3 regions of the Streptomyces sp. NPDC006711 genome follow, and region 1 is predicted to be linked to each of the others. Evidence: riboswitches for the same ligand, from Rfam matches in the RefSeq annotation. Region 1 holds a riboswitch; each other region holds the start of a gene.

Region 1 (4,214 bases):
GTTCACCATCGGACCGCCACGCACGCCCGGCCCGTCACGCACCCGAGGGGCGTGGCCGGCTCCGTACGGCACGTCAACTGCCGCCCGCGCGGCGCTTGTTGGCGGCGCCGGGCGGGCCGGCGAGGGCGCTGAGTGCCGCCTCCTCGACCGTGGTGGCCGGCCGGATCAGCCTGTCGAGACCGCCCGCCGTGAGGACCCGTAGGTGCCACGGCCGTACGCACACCAGGCCGAGGCCTCCGTCGCGCTCGCGGGTCCTGCGGTGTGCGCGGCACAGCAGGGTGAGGAGGGCGCAGTCGAAGAAGTCCACGGGGCGCAGGTCCACGACCACCCGGGCGCCCGCCGGGTGGGTGGCCGCGTCGAGATGGCGGCCCACGTCGGGCGCGGACGCCAGATCGACGGTGCCGTACACCTCGACCACCGTGACGCCCCGCACCAGATGGGTGCGGGCGGTGCGGCAGCGGCCCGGCAGGAGCCCCGGGGGAAGGGGTACGGGGTCCGGGGCTGACGGCCGAGCGGTGGTTCCCATGGCAGCTCCCGGTCCAGTAGGGATCCCCGCCCCTGCGGGGTACATGATCGTCGGGCAGTCACCGTGGTCCGGGGTGACGCACTACCACCCTAGGAACAGGCACGTATGCAGAAACGTGCAGCCTTCAAATTGTTCAGCCCTGGGGGTGAACAAAATTTGCGCCGCCCTAACCCGCGCGTCAACGGCGCGGTGCGGGCCCCGGCCGGGCGGTCACGGGACGGGCCGGGCGCCCTCCCGCCGTGAGGGGTGCCCGGCCCTGGGAACGCCTCGCTCAGTAGGCGCCGAAGACGTTGTCGATCGACCCGTAGGTCTTGGCCGCGTAGTTGCAGGCGGCGGTGATGTTGGCGACCGGGTCGTAGAGGTCCGTGGACGTGCCCGGCACGTGGAACGCGGCGAACGTGGGCTGGATGACCTGAAGCAGTCCCTTGGACGGGGTGCCGGCCACGGCGTTGGAGTCCCAGTTGTTGATCGCCATGGGGTTGCCCGAGGACTCGCGCATGATGTTGCGGTAGATGCCGTCGTAGGTGCCGGGGATGCCCGCGCGTCCCATGATGTCGAGCGACTGCTTGATCCAGCCGTCGAGGTTGTTCGGGTACGAGGAGGCGGTCGCGGTGGCGAGCGTGGCCGGGCGCACGGAGCGGTCGGCCCGGTCGGCCGAGGCGTTCCGGGCCGAGGGGGCCGCAGCCGCCTTCGCCGGACCGTTGACGATGAGCCGGATACCGGGGTGGATCATGGCCGGATTGCTGCCGATGACGCCCTGATTGTCCTGGTACAGCTGCTTCCAGCCGCCGCTCACGCCGAGGGCGTCCGCGATCCTCGCCAGCGAGTCGCCCGCGACGACGGCGTAGCTCGTGGGCGACGCCTTCACCACCGTGGCGGGCTTGGCGGCCGCCGCGACCTGGGCCACGGTGGCGGAGTGCGCCGGGGCCGGCGCGGCGCCGGCCGTGGTCGCGCCGATCACCGGCATGGCGAGTACGGCGCCGCCCGTACCGGCGGCGGCGAGGCCCCGGCTGAACGAGCTGGACTTGGGCCGGCGGTGCTTGCCCTTTGCAGGCATGGTCATGTCCTCTCCGTCGCCTGCGAGGTGAGCTGTCGGGTTCGGACGGGAGATGTCCGGCCGCGCCACACGCGGCTTCACCCCAGCCGTTCCGGAATCCGGACCGGCGGCTTACCTGGGTCCCCCGCTCCTGCCATACGTGTGTGGGAGGTTTCCGGACGGTGGCAGGATTCGGCGTTCCACCCGGATTGACGGTGAACTTAAACGAATAGGGCGAGCGGAAACAAGGCCGGAATTCATGGATGCCGACCCGCGATATTGATCCACTGAAAAGCGGGAATGTGGATCATGGCCACCCGGCACTCAACTCTCTTGCGCCCGAACGGAAATGCTCTCGCGGACTTCGCTGACTACCCGTCGGGCGAGTGACCCAATTCACGCGGCCGACGCGCAACCGGTCAGGGAGTACCGCAAAATGACCAGGGTCTCCCAATAGCCCCAATTAGGACATTATTCGAGCAGGGAGGGAACACCATAGCGTTCTATTTGGGACAGATTGGACTTTCCGCGCTCTCTGTGGGGTGGCCGAAGTGGGTGGTCCGCCTCGGGCGGGCAGCCGACCGAGGAGTCGCCGACTCGGACCCGTTGCCCTCTACGTCGGCCGGCTGACGCGTGGCGAATCCGGTGGACACGGTCGTCCCTTCCCGACTCATGGGCCCCCGGACCCCTGCTCGGACCTCGCAGAGGAGCCCCCGGAGGGTCGCGGAGGCGGGCGGCCGGCCCGGAGGTGCCGCCCGCATCCCCCGGCGGGAAAAGGATGGTGGCGGTGGATCAGATCGCCTGAGATCATTTCGGCATTCGCCGTCCGGACCCCCGGCCCCGGCCGTCCGCCAGGTGACTTCCCCTCCAACTCACGCCTCCGCCAAGGAAGAACAATGAACGCCGTCGAAGAATTCAAGAAGATTCCCACGACCACTCTCGCCGACCTTCTGGGGCGAGCCCAGGTCATGGATATCGGAATGCGTCCCCTGTGGTCCCCGATTCCGCGCGTCGCCGGTCCCGCATTCACCGTCCGGTGTCCTGCGGGCGACAATCTCATGCTGCACGCGGCCATCCACCGTGCCGAGCCGGGATCGGTCGTCGTCGTCGAATCGGGAGATCTGGACTACGCGCTGGCGGGCGGAAACGTCTGCGCGGTCGCCCAACGCCGGGGCATCGCCGCCTTCGTGGCCGATGGCGTCATCCGTGACCTCGCCGAGGTACGCGAGTTGGGCTTTCCCGTCTTCGCCCGGGGCGTCATTCCCATTCCCGGCACCAAAAAGGCCGTCAGGCCGCTGAATGCCCCGGTGCGCTGCGGCGGTGTGCGGGTGGCGGCCGGTGACGTGGTGGTGGCCGACGAGGAGGGTGTCGTGGTCACCCCTCGCGAGGACTGGGAGCGGGTGCTCACCGAGGCCCGGCGCAAGCTGGCCAAGGAGGCCGAGGAGTCCCTTGACGCGTGGGAGCGGGCGCACCGCGCCCGGATCGACGCGATCCTCAGCGACGGCGGCTTCGAGGGCTGAGCGGGCTTCGCGCTGAGCGGCTTCCGGGGGCTGAGCGGATTTCGCGGCAGAGCGGGCTTCGCGGCTGAGTGACTTTCGCGGCCGAGCGGGCCCGGGCTCAACTACCGCGCCACACTGGGGGGTTGAGGACCGGCCCGGGCCAACTGCCGCGTGGCCGCAGGCCGGAACCGTACGCGACGGCGCTCCGCTCTGGCCCGCGCCCTCAGACCGTGCCCACCTCGCGGACGAGTTCCAGGCTCAGGACGCGGTCGAGGTGGGCGAAGGTCTCGAACTTGGCCCCCTCCGGCACGTCGGACGCCGTCTCCAGGTCCGCCAGGAGGCGCAGGACGGTTCCGGTGTCGAGCCGGGTGTCCAGGGCGGCGCGCGCCGTGCTCTTGAGGCCGGGCGGGATCGGCTTCGACGGATGGCCTGCCCAGTGCGCCACGGCGCGCCGCCAGCGGGCGAGCGTGCGGGCGCTGTCGTCGATCTCGTCGGCCGTGGCCGTGACCGGTTCCTCGTAGGGGTGGCCGAGCAGGACCATCCGTACCACCGACGGATCGAGGCCGTCCAGGGCGGGCAGTTCGGCCTCGCCGACCCGCAGGCAGGCGGCGGACGCCTCCTCGGGGGTGCCGCTGGTGACGTGGACGGCGGGCGGACCGCCGAGACTTTCAGTGATGTCCTCCAGGCCGCCCTCGGCGTCGGCGGGGCGGACTCCGGCGGCCCGGGCCCCATGGGGGGCCGGGCCGGTCCGGCCCACGAGGACGGCCCGGCCGCGCAGTTCGACGACGCGCGCGAGCACGTCCGCGATCAGGAGCACCCGCAGTCCCGTCCCCGCCGCACCGTCGGCGGGGACATGGGCGCAGACGCGCAGGGGACCGGGTCCGGCGAGTTCGTCGACGATGCGCAGCACATCGCCGAGCCTAGGGGGTCAGGGCCGCCGGGGACAGCGGCGCGCGCCTTCTCAAACGGCCCGCGCCTTCTCAGGCGAGGAGCGGCTTGAGGGCGCCGCCGCGCAGCCGGGTGACCAGCGGCCCGGCGTACCGGCGCGCGGACCAGGTCACGGCGAAGGCCATCACCGCTCCGACCACCAGCGCGGCCAGCACGTCGTGCGGGTAGTGCGCCCCGACGTACACCCGGGACGCGCCCATGAAGA
Region 2 (4,214 bases), on a different contig from region 1:
CGGAGCCGGAACGCGCGGGGCGCGCCCGGGCCGTCGCCGCCGAGCTGCACGCGCGCCTCACCTCGGCCGGGCACGCCGCTGTGCGCCCGGACGCGGCGGTGGTCTCCGTGCGGGCCCCCTCGCCGGAGGCGGCGGTGACCTGGGCCGCCGACTGCCGCACGGCCGGGCTCGCGGTCGGCTGCTTCCGGCCGCCGTCGGTGCCGGACGGGATCTCCCGCATCCGTCTGACGGCCCGGGCCGACCTGACGGAGCGGCAGATCGAGACGGCGGTGGGCACGATCCTGCGGACCGCGCCCACGAATTGAGTGCTACTGGTTCTCCCCATCAACTGATGGGTGATCAGTTCCCTTCTGACACCAGGCAGATGAAGCGGCGCCAGGCCGGCGTGCCGAAGAGCAGCGCGGGTCCCGCAGTGCGTTTCGAGTCGCGTACGGCCAGCAGCTCGCCATTGAGCCGTGCCGTCTCGACGCAGTTGTTCATGCCCACACTGCGACGCGGACGCCGCCACGCGGCCTGGGTGAGAAGGTGACTGGAAGGGACGTGCGCGGGATGCGCGGACATCATGCCTCCCCACTCGCCCGGCCCGGCCCGGTCATTCCCGGGCCATCAGGGCGATGAGATCCAACGAGTCCTCCATGGAGAGCGCGAGTGCCTGGACGGTCCGGAACGCGGCACCGTACGCCTCCAGGTCTTCTCTCCGCTCCAGATAGAGGCTACTCGTCAAGTGGTCGACAACGACCACATCCAGATCCGAGTTGGCCGGAAACGAAAACATCGTGAAAGGGCCGGTGAGCCCGACATAGCCGCCGTAATGGAAGGGGATGACCTGGAGCCGCACCTGGGGCAGGGCGGCCAGTTCCACAAGGTGGCGCAATTGCTCGCGCATGGTCGCGGGCCCGCCCACCCTGCGGCGCAGCACCGCCTCGTCCAGTACCGCGCTGAGCATCAGCGGGGGATCGGCGCGCAGCACCAATTGGCGGGCGATCCGCACCTCCACGAGGGAGTCGACCTCCTTCGGGGCGAGACCACCGAGCGCGGCCCGCGTCACCGCCCGCGCGTAGGCCGGCGTCTGCAACAGGCCCGGCACCACCGAGGTCTCCAGGGTCCGGGCCGAACGCGCCTGTGACTCCAGGCTGATGAAGTCCCGGTACTGCGGCGCCAGCAGCCCGCGGTACGCGTGCGTCCAGCCCGCCTCCGCGCCGCCCGCCGAATCCGCCAACGCGCCCAGCAGCGCCCGCAGTCGCGGGTCACGCACGCCGTAGGCGTCGAGCAGCCGGGCCACGTCCGCCGGCTTGACCCCGCTGCGGCCGGTCTCGATCCGGCTCACCTTCGACTGGTGCCAGCCGACGAGAGCGGCCGCCTCGCCACTGGTGAGCCCCCTGTCGTCGCGCAGCCGCCGCAGTTCCTCGCCGAGCTTGCGTCTGCGCACCGCCGGTCCGTGCCCCATGGCCGCCTCCTCTGGCTCTGTCGGCTCTGTTGCCTCCTTCGTCTTCGGCGATGGGTAAGTGTGGGCCCACATACGGTCTTCCGTCGCAGAGTTCACTGCTTTGAGCGACAGATATATGCATATCTTGGTGGATGGCGCCCGGGACCGGCACGATGAGTGCCACTCTGACGCGAAGCACAGTCCGAGGCCTGTCGTCCTCTCCGCGAGCGCTCATTCGCCAGGAGTCTCAGAGCCGGCCCGGGCGGGAAAGGGACAGCGTCGCCATGGCAGACCATCTCGAAGCAACCCTCACTCTGCCGAGCGATCCCGCCTCGGTCTCCGCCGCACGGCGCTACGCCGCCACGATCCTGGCCGACTGGGGCCTGCCGCCGGACGCCGACGCGGTCGACACGGTGCGGCTCATCGTCTCCGAGCTCGCCACCAACGCCGTGCAGCACACCTTCGGCCAGTCGCCCACCTTCACCGTGAACCTGAGTCTTGAGCGCGAGGAAGTGCTCAGGATCGGCGTCACCGACAGCCATCCGCGCTGGCCGAAACGATTGCCCGCGGCCGTGCAGCAGGACAACGGGCGGGGCATGGTCATCATCCGCTGGCTGGCCGCCGAATCCGGGGGCAGGCTGTCCGTCGAGCCCACGCAGGACGGCGGCAAAACGGTCTCGATCGCACTGCCGTGGCCGACGGCGGTCCAGGACGGATAACCGCCCGGGCCGGGGCGCGCCACCCGCGCCGGCTCCTGAGCGCCCGTCAGCCCACCCGCCCGTACCAGACGCTGTGGCTCCAGATCCGCTCCAGGCGCACCACGGTCCCGGACTTGGGCGAGTGCCAGATGCGGCCGCCCCCCGCGTAGATGCCGACGTGGTACACGCTGCCTCCGGAGTGGAAGAACACCAGGTCGCCGGCCTTGCGCGAGGAAGCGGAGACGTGCCGGGAGGTGTTGTACTGCTGCTGCGCCGAGCGGGGCAGGTGGCGGCCCGCCTGCTTGAACGAGTAGAGCGTGAGCCCCGAGCAGTCGAAGCGTGAGGGGCCCGACGCGCCGTACTGGTAGGGCGAGCCCTTCTTGGACGCGGCCACATGGAGCGCCCTGGCGGCCACGGCGGCGGCGTTCGCTTCCGGCGTGGCACCCGGTACCAGCGTCGTGGCGCCCGTCGCGGCGAGAGCGAAGGCACAGACGGTGCCCAGGCGGACAGCCAGGGACGGGATGTACGTCCGCGCGGTCATGCGCAACCCTTCGTCAAACCGCCTGCGAAGGATGACCTGTCGGGTTCGGACTGGCGAAGACGCCCGGCCGCGTGCGCGGCTTCACCCCGAGGGAGGGCCGGCTCACCGGCCCTCCCGAAGTACTCGGGTCCTCCACTCCTGCCGGTCCACTCCTGTCGACCAGTCGTCCGGAACGGCGGCAGGACTCGGCGTCCGCCCGGACCGCCTCGCCGAGGTGGCGGGGGCTTGTCGTCTCAGGGATCTTCACGCAACGACTGTCGGATTACCGGACCGAAACGGCTTTGTGTGAGACTGCTCACGCCTGCCCCATTCGGGTGGACACGGGCACTTCAACCCCTTCTCGACCGGTCCTGACCAGGCTCGTACCAGCTACGGAAGGATCGATTCCGCATAGGGGTGGCCGCCATAAGCAACTCATAAGGGTCAGTGGGTGGAGCCGCGGGTGGGCCGAAAGGGGGTACTCCATCTGGTCCGTTTCGCCTGCCCGGTGAGCGCGTCGAATGCCGCCCGGGCCGCGCGGCGCCTCTAACTCCCCGTCCCGGGTGGCACCGTGAGGCGGCCCGCGCGGCGCTCGCCGTCCAGGACGCGAAGCGCCCGTGTCAACGTGCTGGCGTGCACCCGTGTCTCCCCGCGCAGATGCATGAGGGTGAGGGCGTCCTTGAGCGCGGCCGCCCGTCCCACCAGGGCCTGCGCCGCCCGCAACGCGCTGTAGGTGTCATGGCCGTGCGCCGGGTTCACCCGGCCGAGCAGGTCGACCACTTCGAGATAGGCGTCGATGAACTCGCCTTCGGCGCGCGTGAGCGCGGGCAGCGGCGGCAGTTCCGGCGGCAGCACGGCGCCTCAGTTCCCGCGCGCGGAGGTCTTGCGGCTCTCCAGGACGTGGTCGGCGATCCCGTACGCCACCGCCGCCTTGGCGTCCAGGACCAGGTCCCGTTCGATGTCGGCGGCCACCTGCTCGGCGGCGCGCCCGGTGTACTGGGCCAGGAGCCCGGTCAACAGCGCGCGGCCGCGCAGTACTTCCGCCGCCTGGATCTCCAGATCGGACGGCTGGCCGCGCAGCGGCTCCTCCATGGCCGGCTCCTTGAGGAGCACCCGTGACGCCGGCTGCACCAGGCGCTTGCCCGGCGTCCCGGCCGCCAGGAGCACCGCCGCGACCGAACTCACCTGCCCCAGGCAGAACGTCTGCACATCGCAGCTGACGAACCGCATCGCGTCGTGGACCGCGGTCATGGCGGTGAGCGAGCCGCCGGGGGAGTTGATGTAGAGGCAGATGTCCCGGTCCGGATCGGCGTGCTCCAGGTGCATGAGCTGGGCCATCACGTCGTTGGCGGAGGCGTCGTCGACCGGTGTGCCCAGAAAGATGATCCGCTCCTCGAAGAGCTTGGAGTACGGATCGAGCGTGCGGACGCCGTTGGTGGTGCGCTCCTGGAACTCGGGCAGCACATAGCGGGCGGCGGGGCGGTGGTTCATGGCGTACCTCTCCTTGACCGGACCTCGGGGCGGCCTCCGTAAAAAACGTACAGGACGTACAGAAGCGCCGGGTTGAGCA
Region 3 (4,214 bases), on a different contig from region 1:
CTCGCGGCTCATCGAGGCCAGCGACCACGGCGAGCACCTGACGGAGAACGAGGCCGCCGCGATGGCCTTCATCCTTCTCTTCGCCGGGTTCGAGACCACCGTCAACCTGATCGGGAACGGGATGCACGCCCTGCTGGGCAACCCCGGGCAGCGCCACCGCCTCCAGGCCTCGCTCGCGGCCGGCGAGAGCGCCCTGCTGGAGAGCGGCGTAGAGGAACTGCTGCGCTACGACGGGCCGGTCGAGCTCGCGACCTGGCGGTTCGCCACCGAGGCGCTGACCATCGGCGGCCAGGACATCGCACCCGGCGACCCGGTCCTGGTCGTGCTGGCCGCCGCCGACCGCGACCCGGAGCGCTTCGACGATCCCGACACGCTCGACCTCGGCCGGCGCGACAACCAGCACCTCGGATACGGCCACGGCATCCACTACTGCCTCGGCGCGCCGCTCGCGCGACTGGAGGGACAGACCGCCCTGGCGACCCTGCTGCGGCGCCTGCCGGACCTGCGTTTGGCGGTGGAACCGGAGGAGCTGCGCTGGCGCGGCGGCCTCATCATGCGCGGACTGCGCACGCTGCCGGTCGCGTTCACCCCGCCGCGCTGAGGCGGCGTACCGGAGGCCTCGCACGGAGCGCGACTGACACGCCGTCAGGACTGTGACTTTTATGTGATCGTGAGTCCATCGACTTGTGACAGACGTTCGAGTACGGCTACGTTCACCGTTCATTCGGCTCAGCAGTCACACGGAAGGCCTTATCCATGCGCTCCGGGAATGGACGGCATCGTCGACCCCGCCAGGCACCCGCCCTCGTCGTAGCGGCGGGAGTGACCGGATCGGCCATCGCGCTTCCCCTGCTCGCCGCGACCGGCGCGAACGCCGCGGACGCCGGCACCTGGAACCAGGTCGCCTCCTGCGAGTCCGGCGGGCAGTGGAGCGCCGACTTCGGCAACGGTCTGTACGGTGGGCTCCAATTCTCGCAGGCCACCTGGGAGGCGTACGGCGGCAACGAGTACGCCCAGCGCGCCGACCTCGCCAGCCGCGCCCAGCAGATAGCCGTCGCCGAGAAGGTGCTCGCGGCCAAGGGGCCCTCGGCGTTCGCGAACTGCGGCGCCGACGCCGGCCTCACCAAGGGCGGCGGCTCGGCGGACGTCGATCCGGGCGTGCCCGACACCTCGGGCTCCACCGCGTCGCCCGCGCCGTCGGTTCCGGTCACCCCGGCGACCCCGGCCGTCCCCGCCACCAAGACGCCCGAGGACGCCGCCACTCCGGGCGGCACGGCCGCCACCCCGGCCCCGGACGCCACCCGGCAGGACGGCCCGGCCAACTCGCCGGCGCCCTCCGCCTCCACCCCGTCCAGCTCCGGCAAGCACCGGGGCGCCCCCGCGCCGGAGGACGGCGCCGGCGCCAAGCCCGGGTCCACCGCGCCCGGCGCCGAGGCCGGCCGGCCCGACCCCGCCGCCGGCGACGGCACGGGCGCCCCGGCCGGCGAGAACCGCGACGCGGGGCAGCGCGCCTCGCGGGGTGACGGCGCCTCACGGGAGAGCGGCAACGCCCCTGACGCGAGCGGCGCCTACACCGTCCGCCCCGGCGACAACCTCTCGGTCATCGCCGACGCGCACAAGGTCCAGGGCGGCTGGCCCGCGCTCTACCACGCCAACGAGCGCCTGATCGGCACCGACCCCAACCTCATCCTGCCTGGCCAGAGCCTGGACCTGAAGGGCGTGACCGCCGCTCCCGCGGCCCCCGCGACCCCGAGCGCGCCCTCGTCGGCCACCGCGTCCCCCGCCCCGTCCGCCACCCCGAACTCGGCCCCGCAACAGGGCTAGTTCGGGGTGTATGTCCGTTGTGTGCAAGTGAGACATGGGTCTCTTCGCCTCAACTGGCGTGTCCCGTCTGCCCGGTCCGTCCGCCCCGCCCCTCACCTGCGGAAACATCCCTTCTGTGGCCGCAAGTAAGGGGGTTTTAACCCCGATGTGCCTCTTTGAACATTGGCGGGGCGTGTGTTTTCGTCGGACTCGCTCGTCACCGCGAGCCCCTTCGACCGAGAACGCCGAATCCTGCCGTCGGCCGATGGGAACAGTCGACGCTTATGCGCCGTAGGCAGGAGCGGGGGACCCAAGGTAGGCGCCGGCCCCGGCAGTTCACACGGACTGCCGACCGGCTTGGGGTGAAGACGGACGCACGACGTCCGGCCGGGCAGCTCACGCCCGAACCCGACAGCTCACCTCGCAGGCGTCGGTGAGGAGAACTCATGCTGCTTTCCGGCAAGGGCAAGCACCGCCGCCCGTCCAAGGCCGTCCGTGTCGTCACGCTGGCCGGCGTCGCCGGTGCCGCGGTCGCCGCTCCGCTGATGGCGGCAGGCAACGCCTCCGCCGCCTCCGTGCAGACCTGGGACGCCGTCGCCCAGTGCGAGTCCGGCGGCAACTGGTCCATCAACACCGGCAATGGCTACTACGGTGGCCTCCAGTTCTCGCAGTCCTCCTGGGCCGCCGCCGGCGGCACCAAGTACGCCTCGCGCGCCGACCTGGCCACCAAGGGCCAGCAGATAGCCGCCGCCGAGAAGCTGCTCGCCATCCAGGGCCCGGGTGCCTGGTCCTGCGCCGGCGCCGGCAACCTGAGCTCCGGCGGCGCCAAGGCCGATGTGGACACCTCCGGTTCGTCCTCTTCCTCTTCGAAGTCGGCCAAGCCCTCGAAGCCGAAGCAGCGCGTCCAGCCCCAGCAGAAGACGCAGCAGGAGACGCGGCAGAAGCCGCAGCGGACCGAGCAGCGCACCGAGGCGGCGCCGAAGGCCAGCCGCAGCGAGCAGCGCACCGAGCCGGTCAAGCAGGGCGACGGCGAGTACACCGTCAAGTCCGGCGACACGCTCGGCAACATCGCGACCGCCAACCACACCCAGGGTGGCTGGCAGAAGCTGTTCGACCTGAACAAGGACATCGTCAAGGACGCGAACCTGATCTTCCCGGGCCAGAAGCTCCACCTCGGCTGAGCCGGCCCGCCCCCAAGGTCGGCCCCCCAAGGTCGGCCCGCCCCCAAGGCAGCCCCGCCCCGGCGCGCGTTCCCCCGTACGCGCCGGGCCGGGGCTTTCGCTGTTACCAGACAGTAGTGTTGTGGGCCTTTGCCCGGGAATCAGGGTCATTGGGCCCTTTTTCGTCCCAGGACGCGGGCACTCGGCCGGCTGGACCCCCGGAGCCGGTTAGGCTCTTGTCGCAAGGCGAAGCGACCCCGCGGGTCCCTTGCACCGCCTGCGTCACATCTAGCGTCACATCCCAGAAGGAGATGCTCGTGCCGTCCATCGACGTCGTCGTAGCCCGGGAAATCCTGGACTCCCGAGGCAACCCCACGGTCGAGGTCGAGGTCGGCCTCGACGACGGCAGCACCGGCCGTGCTGCCGTCCCGTCCGGCGCCTCCACCGGTGCCTTCGAGGCCATCGAGCTTCGCGACGGCGACCCCAACCGCTACGGCGGCAAGGGTGTCGAGAAGGCCGTCCTCGCCGTCATCGAGCAGATCGGCCCGGAGCTCGTCGGCTACGACGCCACCGAGCAGCGCCTGATCGACCAGGCCATGTTCGACCTGGACGCCACGGACAACAAGGGCTCGCTCGGCGCCAACGCCATCCTCGGCGTCTCGCTCGCCGTCGCGCACGCCGCCTCCGAGGCCAGCGACCTGCCGCTCTTCCGCTACCTCGGCGGCCCGAACGCGCACCTGCTGCCCGTCCCGATGATGAACATCCTCAACGGTGGGTCGCACGCCGACTCCAACGTCGACATCCAGGAGTTCATGATCGCCCCGATCGGCGCGGAGTCCTTCTCCGAGGCCCTTCGCTGGGGTGCCGAGGTCTACCACACGCTCAAGGGCGTCCTGAAGCGCAAGGGCCTCTCCACCGGCCTCGGCGACGAGGGCGGCTTCGCGCCGAACCTGGAGTCCAACCGCGCCGCCCTCGACCTCATCCTTGAGGCCATCAAGGAAGCCGGTTACGCCCCGGGCAAGGACATCGCGCTCGCGCTCGACGTCGCCGCCTCGGAGTTCTACAAGGACGGCAAGTACGAGTTCGAGGGCAAGTCCCGCTCGGCCGCCGAGATGACCGAGTACTACGAGGAGCTCGTCTCCGCGTACCCGCTGGTCTCCATCGAGGACCCGCTGTTCGAGGACGACTGGGCCGGCTGGAACACCATCACCTCGCGCCTGGGCTCCAAGGTCCAGATCGTCGGTGACGACC

Evidence for each region. Region 1 has a riboswitch for cyclic di-AMP ahead of ACFYM2_RS09520 (transglycosylase SLT domain-containing protein). Riboswitches for the same ligand answer to the same signal wherever they lie in the genome.
Region 2: it holds a riboswitch for cyclic di-AMP, as region 1 does, so the genes downstream of both, ACFYM2_RS15155 (C40 family peptidase) here and ACFYM2_RS09520 (transglycosylase SLT domain-containing protein) in region 1, are expected to answer to the same signal.
Region 3: it holds a riboswitch for cyclic di-AMP, as region 1 does, so the genes downstream of both, ACFYM2_RS32635 (transglycosylase family protein) here and ACFYM2_RS09520 (transglycosylase SLT domain-containing protein) in region 1, are expected to answer to the same signal.

Annotation. Positions count from the first base shown of each region.
Region 1 covers NZ_JBIAGO010000003.1:397,159-401,372, forward strand. Annotated here, with positions in the region: gene ACFYM2_RS09515 (STAS domain-containing protein) at 74-526, opposite strand; gene ACFYM2_RS09520 (transglycosylase SLT domain-containing protein) at 798-1,583, opposite strand; cyclic di-AMP (ydaO/yuaA leader) riboswitch at 1,586-1,770, opposite strand; gene ACFYM2_RS09525 (RraA family protein) at 2,459-3,082, shown strand; gene ACFYM2_RS09530 (hypothetical protein) at 3,285-3,971, opposite strand; gene ACFYM2_RS09535 (phosphatase PAP2 family protein) at 4,042-4,214, opposite strand, start outside.
Region 2 covers NZ_JBIAGO010000006.1:134,833-139,046, forward strand. Annotated here, with positions in the region: gene ACFYM2_RS15135 (8-amino-7-oxononanoate synthase) at 1-305, shown strand, start outside; gene ACFYM2_RS15140 (DUF397 domain-containing protein) at 340-561, opposite strand; gene ACFYM2_RS15145 (helix-turn-helix domain-containing protein) at 593-1,447, opposite strand; gene ACFYM2_RS15150 (ATP-binding protein) at 1,711-2,145, shown strand; gene ACFYM2_RS15155 (C40 family peptidase) at 2,192-2,665, opposite strand; cyclic di-AMP (ydaO/yuaA leader) riboswitch at 2,670-2,853, opposite strand; gene ACFYM2_RS15160 (hypothetical protein) at 3,191-3,499, opposite strand; gene ACFYM2_RS15165 (ATP-dependent Clp protease proteolytic subunit) at 3,506-4,135, opposite strand.
Region 3 covers NZ_JBIAGO010000027.1:33,628-37,841, reverse strand. Annotated here, with positions in the region: gene ACFYM2_RS32645 (cytochrome P450) at 1-601, shown strand, start outside; gene ACFYM2_RS32640 (transglycosylase family protein) at 823-1,824, shown strand; cyclic di-AMP (ydaO/yuaA leader) riboswitch at 2,081-2,248, shown strand; gene ACFYM2_RS32635 (transglycosylase family protein) at 2,250-2,984, shown strand; gene eno (phosphopyruvate hydratase) at 3,275-4,214, shown strand, end outside.